2 regions of the Streptomyces sp. enrichment culture genome follow, and region 2 is predicted to be linked to the other one. Evidence: riboswitches for the same ligand, from Rfam matches in the RefSeq annotation. Region 2 holds a riboswitch; the other holds the start of a gene.
The links. Region 2 has a riboswitch for ZMP and ZTP ahead of ACSU6L_RS14470 (glycine hydroxymethyltransferase). Riboswitches for the same ligand answer to the same signal wherever they lie in the genome.

Region 1 (7,655 bases), 3.0 Mb from region 2:
GGGCCCCGCACGGCATGGGCGAGGGCGAACGGCTCACCCCGCACGAACTGAGGCCCACCGGGGGCACCCCCAGCGGCGACCAGCGCCGCCCGCGCTGGGACGAGGGCTCCAGCGGCTCCTTCGGCGGGGGCGGTTCCGGCGCCACCTGACCCGACCGGTGTTTGCCCAGTTCAACGAATGGGGACCCGGGGTGGCGTCAGTGAGTGAGAGGAGCAGGCCGTGACCACGCCCACCAGTGACAAACCCGTCGCCCGAAGGCCCGAGACAGGCTGGTCGAGGGCCCGGCGCATGCGGGAGAAACCAGCCCTGCGCACCTGTGTGTCGGCCGTCCGGGACCCCGAGGGCCCAGCGCGCCCGGACCTCGCCCCGGAGGGGAACATCGTGAGGGGTGAGGACTGACCGGCGGCCGTACGCTGAGGCGGTGCGCCTGTTGCTGATGTCCGACACCCACGTCCCCAAGCGCGCCCGGGAGCTGCCCGCGCCGCTGCTCGCCGAACTGCCGCGCGCCGACGTCGTCTTCCACGCGGGGGACTGGCTCGACACGGCCACCCTCGACCTGCTGGAGCGGCACAGCCGCCGGCTGGTCGCCGTGTACGGCAACAACGACGGGCCCGAACTGCGCGCCCGGCTCCCCGAGGTGGCCCACGCCGAACTGGGCGGGCTGCGCTTCGGCGCCGTCCACGAGACCGGACCCGCGCAGGGCCGGGAGACGCGCTGCGCCGCCCGTTTCCCCGACCTCGACGTGCTGGTGTTCGGCCACAGTCACATCCCGTGGGACACCACCGCCCCGTCGGGCCTGCGCCTGCTGAACCCCGGTTCGCCCACCGACCGCCGCCGTCAGCCGCACTGCACCTACATGACGGCGACGGTCGCCGACGGCGAACTGACCGACGTCACCCTGCACCGGCTGCCACCGCGCCGGGCATAGGCGTGTCCGCGCACCCCGCCCTCCGGGCGGAGAGCGGGGTGCGCGGCCCGGCGTCCGGTGCGTGCTCCGCCCTGGAGGCGTCTCGTCGATCAGGCAGGGCTCGCGGCGTACGGCACCGCGCCTCGATGCGTTGTCGTCGCCGGTCCCCGATGCCCCCCGCGCTCTCGGCTCCGTTCGAGCATGGGCGCCATCACATCGACTCCCCCCCCCGCCTCGCAACGCACAGCACCTCGGCAATGCTCTAACGACCGGCGCGCCCCAAGGCCCAGACCTCCCTCAGCCACCGTTCAAGCCGTTCCTGGCTCGCCGACTGCATTCCGGCCAGGAGGGTGCGGCGGACCGGGCGGAATCCGCAGTGGCGCAGGAAAGCGCGCCGCATGTTGCGCCAGAACAGGTCCTCGCGTGCCAGGAGAGCCACGACTTGCGGTGAATTCTGTGTATAGATCACCCGGGCCGAGCGCCCCTTCAGCAACTTGCGGATGTACGGCGGCCGGTTCAGGTAGTCCACCCCGACGCCCGGCAGGAAGACCCGGTCGATGAATCCCTTCAGCAACGCCGGGACATGCCACCACCAGCAGGGGGTCACGATCACGAAGTGCTCGCACCAGCGGACCGCGTCCCGAGCCGCTACGAGATCAGGCTCCAGCGGCTGCGGACGGGTGAAGCCGCCGTGCAGGACCGGATCGAAGCGCATCTCCCTCAGACGCAGTAGCCGGACCTCATGTCCGCCCGCCCTGGCGCCCTCTGCATAGGCCTGTGCCAAGGCGGCGCAGTAGCTGCCGACGTCCGGATGGCCGTCGATGACGAGAATGTGTCGCACCGTTGCTCCCGTTGTATGGAGATCCCCTCCAGGGCCCTACCACGGCCTGAGCCGTCCGCCCCGCGCGCGGGGCGGACTCGCTCGTTCGGAGACACACCGCCGACCACCTCGCCGCCCGGCCCGACCGCCATCGCCGCGCCGGGACCGCGGGGCGCGCTGCGGCTGACCGCGACGACGGTGGCCAGGCCGGGCTGTGGGGTCTCGGCGAGGTCAGGATCGGCGACTGGCTCGGCGTGCCCCCGCACCACGGACGGGCACCTCTTCGCCCCGCCGACCCTGGAGACCGTCGTCGAACCGGTCGGCCCGGCGGACCGGCGGGCCCTGCACCTCGCGCTCACCCAGCTGGCCGAACAGGACCCGCTGATCGGCCTGCGGCACGACGAGGTGCGCCAGGAGACCTCCGTGTCGCTGTACGGGGAGGTGCAGAAGGAGGTCGTCCAGGCGACCCTCGCCGACGACTACGGCCTCGACGTCGCCTTCCGCGAGACGACACCGCTGTGCGTCGAACGCCTGACGGGGACGGGTGCGGCGTGCCGCCAGCCCGCCAGCCCCGCTGGATCACCCCGCGCAGCCCCGCGCGCCGCAGCGCGGCCACGATCTCGGCGCTGAGCCCCGCCGGGACCGGCACGGCCGCGCTGCCCAGACCGACGAACACGGGCGGCGGACCCGCGTCGAGGAAGTCCCGCAGTTGGGCCGGGAGTCGGAGGTCACGGTCGTACGGCCACCAGTACCCGGTGACCTCCAGTCCGGCACGCCAGTCGCGCGGCCGGGGCACGACCAGCGGGCTGAAGCCGTGCAGGATCGGCCAGTTCCGCTCCTCCCGGGCCCGCCGCGCCGCGCCGGGACCGAGCGCCGGCAGCCCCAGCCGGGCCCGTACCGCCGGGACGGTCCCCGAGAACACCCGCTCCACGGCGGCGCCCACCCCGTGCCCGGCGAGCCGGTTCCCGACACCGCCCCACGACCCGGCACCCAGCACCGGCGGCGCGAACTCGCCGGTGGCGGCCAGCGGTTGCAGAGAGACACCCATGCTCGGCAGCCGCAGCCCCTCGGCGAGGGTGTGCCCGAGCGGCGCGAGCGAACTGGACAGCAGCAGCACCTCGCTGGTCCGCGCCGCGGCGAGCAGATCGTCGGTCATCCGGCCGACCAGCGCCCGCGCCATCCCCACCACCCGCAGCAGCTTGCCGACGCCGCTCGCGCTGCGGTGCAGCCCCCGCCCCCGCGAAGTCTCCAGCTCCGCCCGCGGATCCACCGGCAGCGCGTGGAACCCCAGCCCCGAATCCGCCACCAGCGGTTCGAGAGCCCCGTGGGTCACCAGCGTCACCTCGTGCCCGGCCCGCGACAGCGCCCGCCCGAGTCCGGTGTAGGGGGCCACGTCGCCCCGCGATCCCGCCGTCATGATGGCCACTCGCACGCCGGCCGGTATGCCGCGTGCGCGGGCCGTTACGACCGCGTCACCGCGACCCGCAGCGGTGCCCGGAAGGACAGCAGGCCGAGCATCGGGACGTCCGCCGACTCCGCCGGACGCACCCCGGGCAGGCGGCGGGCCGCGGCCCGCAGGGCCACCGCCGCCTCCGTACGCGCCAGGGAGGCGCCCGGGCACCGGTGACGGCCGACGCCGAAGGCCAGATGATGCCGCACCTCGGCCCGGTGCGGGCACAGCTCCGCCGGTGCGGTGAAGACCTCCGGATCGGAGCCGCTGCCCATCAGCATCAGCAGCACCTGCGCGCCCTTCGGCAGGGTCACGCCGCCCAGTTCGACCGGGCGGGCGGTGATCCTGCGCCACGTCGTCACCGGCGGTTCGCGCCGCAGTACCTCCTCGACCCACGCCTCGGCGAGGCCCGGTTCGCCGGCGAGGCGTGCCCACAGCCCCTCCTCGGCCAGCGCGCGGCGCAGCACGGTCGCGATGAGCTGCCCGGTCGTGGACTGCCCGGCGACGAAGACGAAGAAGCAGGCCCCGACCGCGGTGGCCACGTCGAGCCGCTCGCCGTCGGGCAGCCGGTGCTCGGCGAGGGCCGCGACGAAGGAGCCTGGCCGCGCGGCGCCGTCCCGCACGGTACGGGTCAGCCACTGGTGGAACTCGGCGACGAGCGGCGCCAGTTCCAGCTGGCGTTCCGGCGTGGGCCGGCCCCAGAACAGTTCCAGCGAGGCGTCGCTCCAGCGGATCAGCGTGGCCGCGGGGACGTCGTCGATGCCCAGCAGCTCCATCAGCACCCGGCACGGCAGCACCTGTGCGAAGGACGTGAACAGGTCGCCGTCGCCCACGGCGTCGATCCGCTCGGCCGCCGCGGTGAGCAGTTCGTCGGCGAGGCGCTCGATCACCGGCACGGCGGCGGCCACGCGCCGGGCGTTGAAGAACCGGGTGACGACCCGGCGCAGTCCGGGGTGGCTGGCGGTGCCGTTGTTGGCGAGCGCGGCCGGCAGCCTGAACCCGGCCCGGGCGAGCACCCGCAGCGCGCCGACGGGCAGCGGGGTCACGGCGCGCTGCGCGTTGTCGGGGAGGAAGGCGTCCGGGTCGAGCAGCACCCGGCGGATGTCCTCGTGACGGCTCACCAGCCACAGCCCGGTACGCGGGTCGTGGTGCACCGGAGCGTCGGCGCGCAGCGCGTCCAGCCACGGATACGGGTCGCGGACGAAGTCCTCACCGAAGAGATCGAGCAGGTCGAGGGGCGCAGCGGGGGAGACCGTGTCCGGAGCCGAGAGAGTCACGGCCGGACGCTAACACGTGATCGTCCGGACACCGTCCGTGTGTGCGCGGCATCACTTCCGCCCCCGGAAGGCCGGTTCCCCGGTACGGGAACCGGCCTCCCCGCCGTCACACGCCGAGCTGCCGCCCCGCCGCGTCCACCGTCTGCTCCAGCAGCGTGGCGATGGTCATCGGACCGACCCCGCCGGGCACCGGCGTGATCAGCGAGGCCCGCTCGACGGCCGAGTCGAAGTCCACGTCGCCGACGTTGCCCGCGTTGTACCCGGCGTCGAGCACCACCGCGCCCGGCTTGATGTCCTGGCCCCGGATCAGCTTGGCCCGGCCGACCGCGGCGACCACTATGTCCGCCTCCCGCACCGCCGCCGAAAGGTCCGCGGTGCGCGAGTGGCAGTAGGTGACCGTGGCGTCCCTGGCGAGCAGCAGCATGCCGGCCGGCTTGCCGAGGATGGCGCTGCGGCCGACCACCACGGCCCGCTTCCCGGCCGGGTCGACGCCGTACTCGTCGAGCAGCCGCATGATGCCGCCCGGCGTGCAGGACACGAAGCCCGGCAGGCCGAAGCTCATCGTGGCGAAGGAGGCGAAGGTGACGCCGTCGACGTCCTTCTCCGGCGCGATCGCCTCGAACGCGGCCCGCTCGTCGATGTGGTCGCCCACCGGGTGCTGCAGCAGGATGCCGTGCACCCCCGGGTCGGCGGACAGCTCCCGCAGCGTACCGACCAGTTCCTCGGTGGTCGTGGCGGCGGGCAGGGCGACGTGCCGCGAGGCGATCCCCGCCTTGCGGCACCGGTTCTGCTTCATCCTGACGTACGTGACGGACGCCGGGTCCTCGCCGACCAGCACCGTCGCCAGACACGGGGCCGTGCCCGTGCGGTCGGTGAGGTCGGCCGCGCGCTTCGCGGTCTCCTCCACGACGCGCCGGGCGAGCGCGGTGCCGTCCATGAGGCGGGCCTGAGACATGATCCACTCCTGGGTCGATCGACCGGATCGCCCAGGCGCGCGGCATCGACTCCCATGTGGGCCGCTCCCCGGTGGTACTCCACCTCAGCGCCAGTCACGGCCCCGCACCAGCGTAACCGAGGCCGGAAGGCTACTCGTCCCAGGCCTGGATCATGGTCTGTTCGACGATCTTGCCGTCCCGCAGCGTGACCATCGACTCGGCGAGCACACGCACCCCGTCCGGGTACTCGCAGGACTCGCTGAAGGCGGCGCGGTCGCCCTGGATCACACAGTCCTCCAATTTGTGCGTCATGTCGCGGTTGTAGACGTCGGTGAGCAGTTCACCGATCTCCTCGCGGCCGTTCAGCGTCCGTGGATGGCTGGGCTGCGTGTTGTGGTCGACCACCCGCAGTCGCGCGTCGTCCGCGTAGAGCGACAGCAGGGCCGACGAGTTGTGTCCCTCGATGCCCCGGCGCAGTGTCTCGGTGTCGAAGCCTGAAGTGGCCGCAGTGCCCATCGTGACCTCCTCACAACGACCCCCTCTACGAGGCTCCTCCGCCCCGTCCGCCCCGGCAAGCGCAGCCCCCGACTCCGCCTGACGAGTGAGCGCGGCCGGGTGGCCGTGTCCGCGCGACGGCGGCCGGCGTTGCGCAGGACATGATCTCAACACGTCGTATCGTCGCCGCCGTCGGTCTCGCCGCCGGGGTCGCGGGCCTCGCGGCACCGTCGGCGGCCGCGGCCGAGGCGGACGCCCGGGCCGGCAAGCTGAACCCGGTCACCGCGCTCGACTCGCTCGCCGCCGCTGACCTGCCCGCCGAGCACCGGGACGCGCTGCCGCGGCCCTCCGCCCAGCTGGCGGAGCTGAACCAGGTCGGCGAACTGAACCGGCTCAACGAACTGCACCAGATCACCGACCTGGTCGCACCGGTGACCGGGCTGCTGCCCGCCATCGAGTACTGACCGGGCGCCGCCGCCTCGGGCCCGCTCAGCCGGCGGAGGCGAGGAACTGCGTGGCCGCCAGCTCCGCGTACAGCGGGTCGGCGGCCACGAGTTCGCGGTGGGTGCCCACCGCCCGGACCCGGCCCGCGTCCATCACCACGATCCGGTCGGCCATCGTCACCGTCGACAGCCGGTGCGCCACCACCAGCACGGTCGTCGACCGGGCCACGTCCGCGACCGTGTCCCGCAGCGCCGCCTCGTTCACCGCGTCCAGCTGCGAGGTCGCCTCGTCCAGGAGCAGCAGGCGCGGGCGCCGCAGCAGTGCCCGGGCGATCGCCACCCGCTGACGCTCGCCGCCGGACAGCTTGGTGCCGCGATGTCCGACCAGGGTGTCCAGGCCGTCCGGCAGCCGGGCGACCAGCCCGTCCAGGCGGGTCGTCTTCAGCACCCGGGTGAGCGTGTCCTCGTCCGTCTCCGGGTTGCCCAGCAGCAGGTTGTCCCGCAGGGAGCCGGACAGCACCGGCGCGTCCTGCTCGACGTAGCCGATCGCGGACCGCAGCCGGGACAGCTCCCAGTCGGCGAGGTCCCGGCCGTCCAGGGTGATCGCGCCGGACTCGGGGTCGTAGAACCGCTCGATCAGTGAGAACACGGTGGTCTTGCCCGCGCCGGACGGGCCGACGAACGCCGTCATGCCGCACGGCGGCACGGAGAACGTCACCCCGTGGTGGACGTACGGCAGATCGTCGGCGTAGCGGAAGCGGACGTCGGTGAAGGCGACGGCGGCGGGCTCGGCGTCGGAGGCCGGCAGCGGGGCGGCCGGGACCTGCGGCTCGGCGGGCAGCCGCAGCGCCTCCTGGATGCGGGTGAGGGCCGCGGCGCCGGTCTGGTACTGGGTGATCGCGCCGACGACCTGCTGGATCGGCGACATCAGATAGAAGACGTACAGCAGGAACGCGACCAGCGTGCCGATGTCGACGGCGCCCGTCGCCACCCGTGCCCCGCCCACCGCCAGCACCGTGATGAAGGCGATCTGCATCGACAGCCCGGCCGTGTTGCCCGCGGCCGCCGTCCACTTGGCGGCGCGCACGCTCTGCCGCCACGACTCCTCGGCGGCCGCGTGCAGCGTCTGCTCCTCGCGGTGCTCGGCGCCGGACGCCTTCACCGTGCGCAGCGCGCCCAGCACCCGCTCCAGCGAGGCACCCATCACGCCGACCGCGTCCTGCGCCTGCCGGCTGGCCCGGTTGATGCGCGGCACGATCACCCCGAGCACCGTGCCCGCGCCGAACACCACGGCGAGCGTGACCCCGAGCAGCACCGGATCGACCAGC
Region 2 (7,655 bases):
GGACGCCTATCGACGGGCGCACGGCCGACCAGCGGCGGGCGCGGGAGGTTTTCCCGGTGGGCGCTTGGACGCTTCCCGGCAGGCCCGTTGCCGCTTCCCGGTGGCCGCACGGACGCCTATCGACGGGCGCATGGCCGGCCGCCCAGCGGCGGGCCCGGGACGTTTCCCGGCGGACGCACGGCCGACCGGCGACGGGCCCGAGACGTTTCCCGGCGGGCCGCATGGACGCCCATCGACGGGCGCACGGCCGGCCGCCCAGCGGCGGGCCCGGGACGTTTCCCGGCGGGCGCACGGACGCCTACCGGCGGCCTGCCGCCCGCTTCCCGGCGGGCCCATGAACGCTCCCCGACGGGCCCGCGGACGCCCATCGGCGGGCCCGCGGACGCCGACCAGCGGGCCCGCCAACACCCACCGACGCGCCGTCGGCGCCCAGAGGTGTCGCTAAACCCCCAGCACGCCCCGCAGCTGCGCCACCCCCCAGTCCAGGTCCTCCTCCTCGATCACCAGTGGTGGCGCGATGCGGATCGTCGAGCCGTGGGTGTCCTTGACCAGCACACGCCGGTCCATCAGCTTCTCCGAGATGTCACGCCCCGTCCCGTACCGCGGATGCACATCCACGCCCGCCCACAGTCCCCGCCCCCGCACCTGCGTCACCCGCCCCGTCCCGGTCAGCTCCTCCAGTTGCCGGTGCAGGCGCTCGCCCAGCTGCGCCGCCCGGGCCTGGTACTCGCCCGACCGCAGCATCGCGATCACCTCCAGCGCCACCGCGCACGCGAGCGGATTCCCGCCGAACGTCGACCCGTGCTCCCCGGGCCGGAACACCCCCAGCACCTCGGCCGACGACACCACCGCCGACACCGGTACGATCCCGCCGCCCAGCGCTTTCCCCAGCACATACGCGTCCGGCACCACCCCCTCGTGCTCACAGGCGAACGTCCGCCCGGTCCGCCCCAGCCCCGACTGGATCTCATCCGCGACGAACAGCACGTTCCGCTCCCGCGTCAGCTCCCGCACCGCCGGCAGATAACCGGCCGGCGGCACCAGTACCCCCGCCTCGCCCTGGATCGGCTCGATCAGCACCGCGACCGTGTTCTCCGTCAGCGCCTGACGCATCGCCGTCAGATCCCCGTACGGCACGATCTCGAACCCCGGCGTGTAAGGCCCGTAGTCCGCCCGCGCCTCCGGATCCGTGGAGAAGCTGATGATCGTCGTCGTCCGCCCGTGGAAGTTGCCGCCCACGACCACGATCTTCGCCATCTCCGAGGGCACGCCCTTGACCCGGTACCCCCACTTCCGAGCCGTCTTCACCGCCGTCTCCACCGCCTCCGCCCCGGTGTTCATCGGCAGCACCATCTCCATCCCGCACAGCTCGGCGAGCTGCTCGCAGAACGCCGCGAACCGGTCGTGGTGGAACGCCCGCGACGTCAGCGTGACCCGCTCCAGCTGCGCCTTCGCCGCCTCGACCAGCCGCCGGTTGCCGTGCCCGAAATTGAGCGCCGAGTAACCGGCCAGCAGATCCAGATAGCGCCGGCCCTCCACATCCGTCATCCACGCGCCGTCGGCACTCGCGACCACCACCGGCAACGGGTGGTAGGTGTGCGCGCTGTGCGCCTCGGCGGCGGCGATCAGGTCGTCCGTAGCGGTCACGGCACCTCCAGAAGGTGAACCAGAAGCTCAGGGCGCCCTCCTTCCTATCCTCGCTCGCATGGTGGACGCGGGAACTTCGCTCTTCGGCGCGCCCGGTAGGCTGAACCACGGGCCGTGACTGGCGCGCTAGGGATGGGACCGACCATCGGGGAGCGGCCCGAACGGGAAACTGTGCCGTGCGCCTGGGCCGAACCGTGTACGCCGAACGCCACGTCCGGAGGTCCCTGATGTCTGACACGTCTGCGCCCCTCTCCACCGAGTCCACCGCCTTCCGAGCCGCCCTCGACGTGATCCGCGCCGTCGAGCCGCGCGTGGCCGACGCCATCGGCCAGGAGGTCGCCGACCAGCGCGAGATGCTCAAGCTGATCGCCTCCGAGAACTACGCCTCCCCGGCCACCCTGCTGGCCATGGGCAACTGGTTCAGCGACAAGTACGCCGAGGGCACCGTCGGCCGCCGCTTCTACGCCGGCTGCCGCAACGTCGACACCGTCGAGTCCCTGGCCGCCGAGCACGCGAAGGCACTCTTCGGTGCCCGCCACGCCTACGTCCAGCCGCACTCCGGCATCGACGCCAACCTCGTCGCCTTCTGGTCCGTCCTCGCCCAGCGGGTCGAGGTCCCCGCCCTGGAGAAGGCGGGCGCCCGCCAGGTCAACGACCTCTCCGACGCCGACTGGGCCGAGCTGCGCCGGGCCTTCGGCAACCAGCGGATGCTCGGCATGTCCCTGGACGCCGGCGGCCACCTCACCCACGGCTTCCGCCCGAACATCTCCGGCAAGATGTTCGACCAGCGCTCCTACGGCACCGACCCCGCCACCGGCCTCCTCGACTACGAGGCCCTGCGTGCCACCGCCCGCGAGTTCAAGCCGCTGATCATCGTCGCCGGCTACTCGGCCTACCCCCGCCTGGTGAACTTCCGCATCATGCGCGAGATCGCCGACGAGGTCGGGGCGACCCTGATGGTCGACATGGCCCACTTCGCGGGTCTCGTCGCGGGCAAGGTCCTCACCGGTGACTTCGACCCGGTCCCGCACGCCCAGATCGTCACCACCACCACCCACAAGTCGCTGCGCGGCCCGCGCGGCGGCATGGTCCTGTGCGACGACTCCCTCAAGGACCAGGTCGACCGCGGCTGCCCGATGGTCCTCGGCGGCCCGCTCCCGCACGTCATGGCCGCCAAGGCCGTCGCCTTCGCCGAGGCCCGTCAGCCCTCCTTCCAGGACTACGCCCAGCGCATCGTCGACAACTCGCGCGCCCTCGCCGAGGGCCTGATGCGTCGCGGTGCCACCCTGGTCACCGGCGGCACCGACAACCACCTCAACCTGATCGACGTCGCCTCCTCCTACGGCCTCACCGGCCGCCAGGCCGAGGCGGCGCTCCTCGAGTCCGGCATCGTCACCAACCGCAACGCCATCCCCGCCGACCCGAACGGCGCCTGGTACACCTCCGGCATCCGCATCGGCACCCCCGCCCTGACCACCCGTGGCCTGGGCACCGCCGAGATGGACGAGGTCGCCGGCCTCATCGACCGCGTCCTCACCACCACCGAGGCCGGTACCACCAAGTCCGGCGCGCCCTCCAAGGCCGCCCACGTCCTCGACCCGAAGATCGCGGACGAGATCTCCCGCCGCGCCACCGACCTCGTGGCCGGCTTCCCGCTGTACCCGGAGATCGACCTCGGCTGACCCGGCTCACACGTCGATCAGTTCCTGACGTGACCCCCCGTGCGGCGGCCCGGCATCCGGCCGGCCCGCCGCACGGCGTATCAGCAGCGAACCGCCGCCCCCGCGCGGCGGCCCGGCGGCCGGTCCCGGTACCGCCCGCTTCCAGCGCCGCCTCCCGGCCGGCGAGCGTGCGCCGGCGCGCCGCCGTCCGCACTGTGTTCCTCGTCTCATCGGCGACGACCGACAGCAGCCACGGCGACCGATCGGGTCCCACCTGTTCCCGACCAGTTCCGGAGCGACCCCCGCGCTCTGAGAGAATGGTGAGCATGGCCTCTGATCGACCCCGTGTGCTCTCCGGAATCCAGCCCACCGCAGGCTCGTTCCACCTCGGCAACTACCTCGGCGCCGTTCGTCAGTGGGTGGCCCTGCAGGAGTCCCACGACGCCTTCTACATGGTCGTCGACCTGCACGCGATCACGGTCCCGCAGGACCCGAAGGAGCTGCGCGCCAACACCCGGCTCGCCGCCGCGCAGCTGCTCGCGGCCGGGCTCGACCCGGAGCGCTGCACCCTGTTCGTCCAGAGCCATGTGCCCGAGCACGCGCAGCTCGGCTGGGTCATGAACTGCCTCACCGGCTTCGGCGAGGCTTCCCGGATGACGCAGTTCAAGGACAAGTCCGCCAAGCAGGGCGCCGACCGCGCCTCCGTCGGCCTGTTCACGTACCCGGTCCTCCAGGTCGCCGACATCCTGCTGTACCAGGCGAACGAGGTGCCGGTCGGTGAGGACCAGCGCCAGCACATCGAGCTGACCCGTGACCTCGCCGAGCGCTTCAACGGGCGCTTCGGCCAGACGTTCACGGTCCCGAAGCCGTACATCCTCAAGGAGACGGCGAAGATCTACGACCTCCAGGACCCGGCGATCAAGATGAGCAAGTCGGCGTCGACGCCGAAGGGCCTCATCAACCTGCTCGACGAGCCGAAGGCCACCGCCAAGAAGGTCAAGAGCGCGGTCACCGACACGGACACCGTGATCCGCTTCGACGCGGAGGCCAAGCCGGGCGTCAGCAACCTCCTCACCATCTACTCGACCCTCACCGGGACGGGAATCGCGGAACTGGAGCAGCAGTACGCCGGCAAGGGCTACGGTGCGCTCAAGACCGACCTCGCCGAGGTCATGGTCGAGTTCGTGACGCCGTTCCGGGAGCGCACCCAGCAGTACCTGGACGACCCGGAGACGCTGGACTCGATCCTGGCCAAGGGCGCGGAGAAGGCCCGCGCCGTCGCCGCCGAGACGCTGGCGCAGGCCTACGACCGGGTGGGTTTCCTGCCGGCCAAGCACTGAGCCGGGCACCGAGCCGGGTACGTGGCCGTAGTGCGCCGCGTACGCGGTGGAGTGCCGGGCCGCGTGCGGGTCGTGCGCGAAGATCACGGTCCGGTCCGCACCACGCACAGCGCTGCACATCACTACGGCTGCGCCTGCCCAGGGCACAGCCGTGGCCGTACAGTCGATAGCCGGGCGACCGCACCGCGGCCGCCCGCGTCCGCACAGGCGTACGTACCGACACGACGACAGGAGACGACGTGGGGACCGTAACGATCGGTGTGTCGATCGCGGTCCCGGAGCCGCACGGCAGCCTGCTCCAGGAGCGGCGCGCGGGCTTCGGCGACGCCGCGGCTCACGGCATCCCCACGCATGTCACCCTGCTGCCGCCGGCGGAGATCGACGACAGCGAGCTGCCGGCCGTGGAGGCGCACCTCACGGCGGTCGCCGCGGCCGGGCGCCCGTTCCGGATGCGGTTGTCCGGGACGGGCACGTTCCGGCCGCTGTCGCCGGTCGTGTTCGTGCGGATCGTCGACGGCGCCGAGTCCTGTGCCTGGTTGCAGCAGCAGGTCCGTGACCCGTCCGGTCCGGTGGCACGCGAACTGCAGTTCCCGTACCACCCGCACGTCACGATCGCGCACGGCATCGCCGAGGAGGCGATGGACCGCGCGTACGAGGAACTCGCCGACTACGAGGCCGAATGGTCCTGCACCGGCTTCGCGCTGTACGAGCAGGGCGTCGACGGGGTCTGGCGCAAGCTCCGCGATTTCGTCTTCGGCGGCGGCTCGGTGGTACCGCCGCAGGCGGCTCCCGCGGAACGCGGCACGATTCCCAGCTGGTAGCCCTCCCGGGACGGCGTGGCTAGATCGGCAGTCGGCGGAACACCGCGCGGGGCGTGTGGCGCAGCGCCGACATGGTCAGGCGGAGCGCCCCCGGGACCCACACCGTCTCCGAACGCCGGCGCAGCCCCAGTTCGACGGCCGTCGCGACGGCGTCCGGGGTGGTGGTGAGGGGCGGCTCCTCCAGGCCCGCCGTCATCCGCGAACGGACGAAGCCGGGGCGTACGACCATGACGTGGACGCCGGTGCCGTGCAGCGCGTCGCCCAGGCCCTGGGCGAAGGCGTCCAGGCCGGCCTTGCTGGAGCCGTAGATGAAGTTCGAGCGGCGGGCGCGTTCACCGGCGACGGAGGAGAGGAAGACCAGCGAGCCGTGGCCCTGGGTCTGCAGCGCTCGCGCGGTGACCAGGCCGGCGGAGACCGCGCCGGTGTAGTTGGTCTGCGCGACGCGCACCGCGCTCGCCGGTTCCCGCTCGTCGCGTGCCTGGTCGCCGAGCACGCCGAAGGCGAGCAGCACCATGTCGATGTCGCCCTCCGCGAAGACCTTGCCGAGGACCGTCTCGTGCGACTCGGGGTCGAGCGCGTCGAAGGCGACGGTGCGTACGTCGGCGCCGAGGGCGCGCAGTCCTTCGGCGGCCTCCTCCAGGCCGGGCGAGGGGCGGCCCGCCAGCCACACGGTGCGGGTGCGGCGGCCGATCAGGCGGCGGGCGGTGGCGAGCGCGATCTCCGACGTGCCGCCGAGGACGAGCAGGGACTGGGGGAGGCCGAAGGCGTCCTTCACGGCGGCTCCTAGAGGGTGAGTCGACGGGCGAGATCGGAAACGAACACCCCGCGCGGGTCGAGTTCCGCGCGCAGGGCGCGGAAGTCGTCCAGGCGGGGGTACATCGCGGCGAGCAGGTCGGGCCGCAGCCGGGAGTCCTTGGCGAGGTAGACACGTCCGCCCGCGCCGGCCACCTCCTCGTCCAGTTCGTCGAGGAAGGCGTCGAGGCCGGGCAGGGCGGCCGGGATGTCCAGGGCCAGGGTCCAGCCGGGGGCGGGGAAGGAGAGCCAGCCCGGGTCGGCCTCCCCGAAGCGTTTGAGGACGGCCAGGAAGGACGGGCAGCGGCGTTCGGAGATCCGGCGCACGATGCGGCGCAGGGCCTCCTCCTGGCCGTGTCCGACGACGAACTGGTACTGCACGAAGCCGCTGCGGCCGTAGATCCGGTTCCAGTGCGGCACGCCGTCCAGCGGGTGGAAGAAGGTGGAGATCTTCTGCAGTTCGCCGGCACGCGCGCGTGGGGCCCTGCGGAACCAGAGTTCGTTGAACAGGCCCACCGTCCGCCGGGTGAGCAGGCCCTCGGGGAGGACGGCGGGGGCGGCCGGCAGCTGGGAGGGGCGGAAGGCGAGCGGGTCGCGCCGCGCGCGCGTGCCCTTCGGCAGCGCCTCCAGGGGCGCGTGGTCGCCGCGGGTGAGCACCGCGCGGCCGGTCGCCGCGCCGCGGGCCAGCAGGTCGATCCAGGCGACCGAGTAGCGGTAGTGGTGGTCGGTGGCGGTCAGACGGGCCATCAGGTCGTCGAGGTCCGCGGCGCGCTCGGTGTCGACCGACATCAGGGAGGTCTCGACCGGCTGGAGCTGGATCGTCGCCGTCAGGATGACCCCGGTCAGGCCCATGCCGCCCGTGGTCGCGTCGAACAGGGGGGTGCCGCGGCTCACGCCGTGGACGCCGCCGTCGGCCGTCAGCAGCTCCAGGGAGAGCACATGGCGGGAGAAGGATCCCGAGGCGTGGTGGTTCTTGCCGTGGATGTCGGCGCCGATCGCCCCGCCGACGGTCACATAGCGGGTGCCGGGCGTCACCGGCACGAACCAGCCGAGCGGCAGCAGCACCTGCATCAGCCGGTGCAGGGAGACCCCGGCGTCGCACAGCACGGTGCCGGCGTCGGCGTCGATGGCGTGCACGCGGTCCAGGCCCGTCATGTCGAGCACCGCCCCGCCGGCGTTCTGTGCCGCGTCCCCGTAGGCCCGTCCCAGGCCCCGCGGGATGCCGCCGCGGGCTCCGCAGTCACGGACGGCGGCGACGGCCTCCTCGTAGGACCGCGGGCGGATCAGACGGGCGGTGGTGGGAGCGGTGCGGCCCCACCCCGTGACGGAAACGGTCTCGGCAGGCATGTCGGTGACCGTATCGCCCCTATGGGGGCTATTAGGTTTGAAACCTG

Region 1: another riboswitch for ZMP and ZTP. It lies ahead of ACSU6L_RS01730 (bifunctional 5,10-methylenetetrahydrofolate dehydrogenase/5,10-methenyltetrahydrofolate cyclohydrolase); the one in region 2 lies ahead of ACSU6L_RS14470 (glycine hydroxymethyltransferase).

Annotation. Positions count from the first base shown of each region.
Region 1 covers NZ_OZ186847.1:435,070-442,724, reverse strand. The annotation lists gene ACSU6L_RS01765 (DUF6479 family protein) at 1-149, shown strand, start outside; gene ACSU6L_RS01760 (metallophosphoesterase family protein) at 422-928, shown strand; gene ACSU6L_RS01755 (NAD(P)H-dependent oxidoreductase) at 1,170-1,748, opposite strand; partial or broken gene ACSU6L_RS01750 (XdhC family protein) at 1,838-1,993, opposite strand; partial or broken gene ACSU6L_RS01745 (hypothetical protein) at 1,926-2,168, shown strand; gene ACSU6L_RS01740 (glycosyltransferase) at 2,083-3,144, opposite strand; gene ACSU6L_RS01735 (cytochrome P450) at 3,189-4,454, opposite strand; gene ACSU6L_RS01730 (bifunctional 5,10-methylenetetrahydrofolate dehydrogenase/5,10-methenyltetrahydrofolate cyclohydrolase) at 4,561-5,409, opposite strand; ZMP/ZTP riboswitch at 5,432-5,517, opposite strand; gene ACSU6L_RS01725 (nuclear transport factor 2 family protein) at 5,540-5,905, opposite strand; gene ACSU6L_RS01720 (hypothetical protein) at 6,046-6,348, shown strand; gene ACSU6L_RS01715 (ABC transporter ATP-binding protein) at 6,374-7,655, opposite strand, start outside.
Region 2 covers NZ_OZ186847.1:3,410,132-3,417,786, reverse strand. The annotation lists gene rocD (ornithine--oxo-acid transaminase) at 442-1,647, opposite strand; ZMP/ZTP riboswitch at 1,752-1,842, shown strand; gene ACSU6L_RS14470 (glycine hydroxymethyltransferase) at 1,875-3,329, shown strand; partial or broken gene ACSU6L_RS14465 (siderophore-interacting protein) at 3,475-3,570, opposite strand; gene trpS (tryptophan--tRNA ligase) at 3,635-4,648, shown strand; gene ACSU6L_RS14455 (2'-5' RNA ligase family protein) at 4,888-5,469, shown strand; gene ACSU6L_RS14450 (decaprenylphospho-beta-D-erythro-pentofuranosid-2-ulose 2-reductase) at 5,489-6,244, opposite strand; gene ACSU6L_RS14445 (FAD-binding protein) at 6,253-7,608, opposite strand.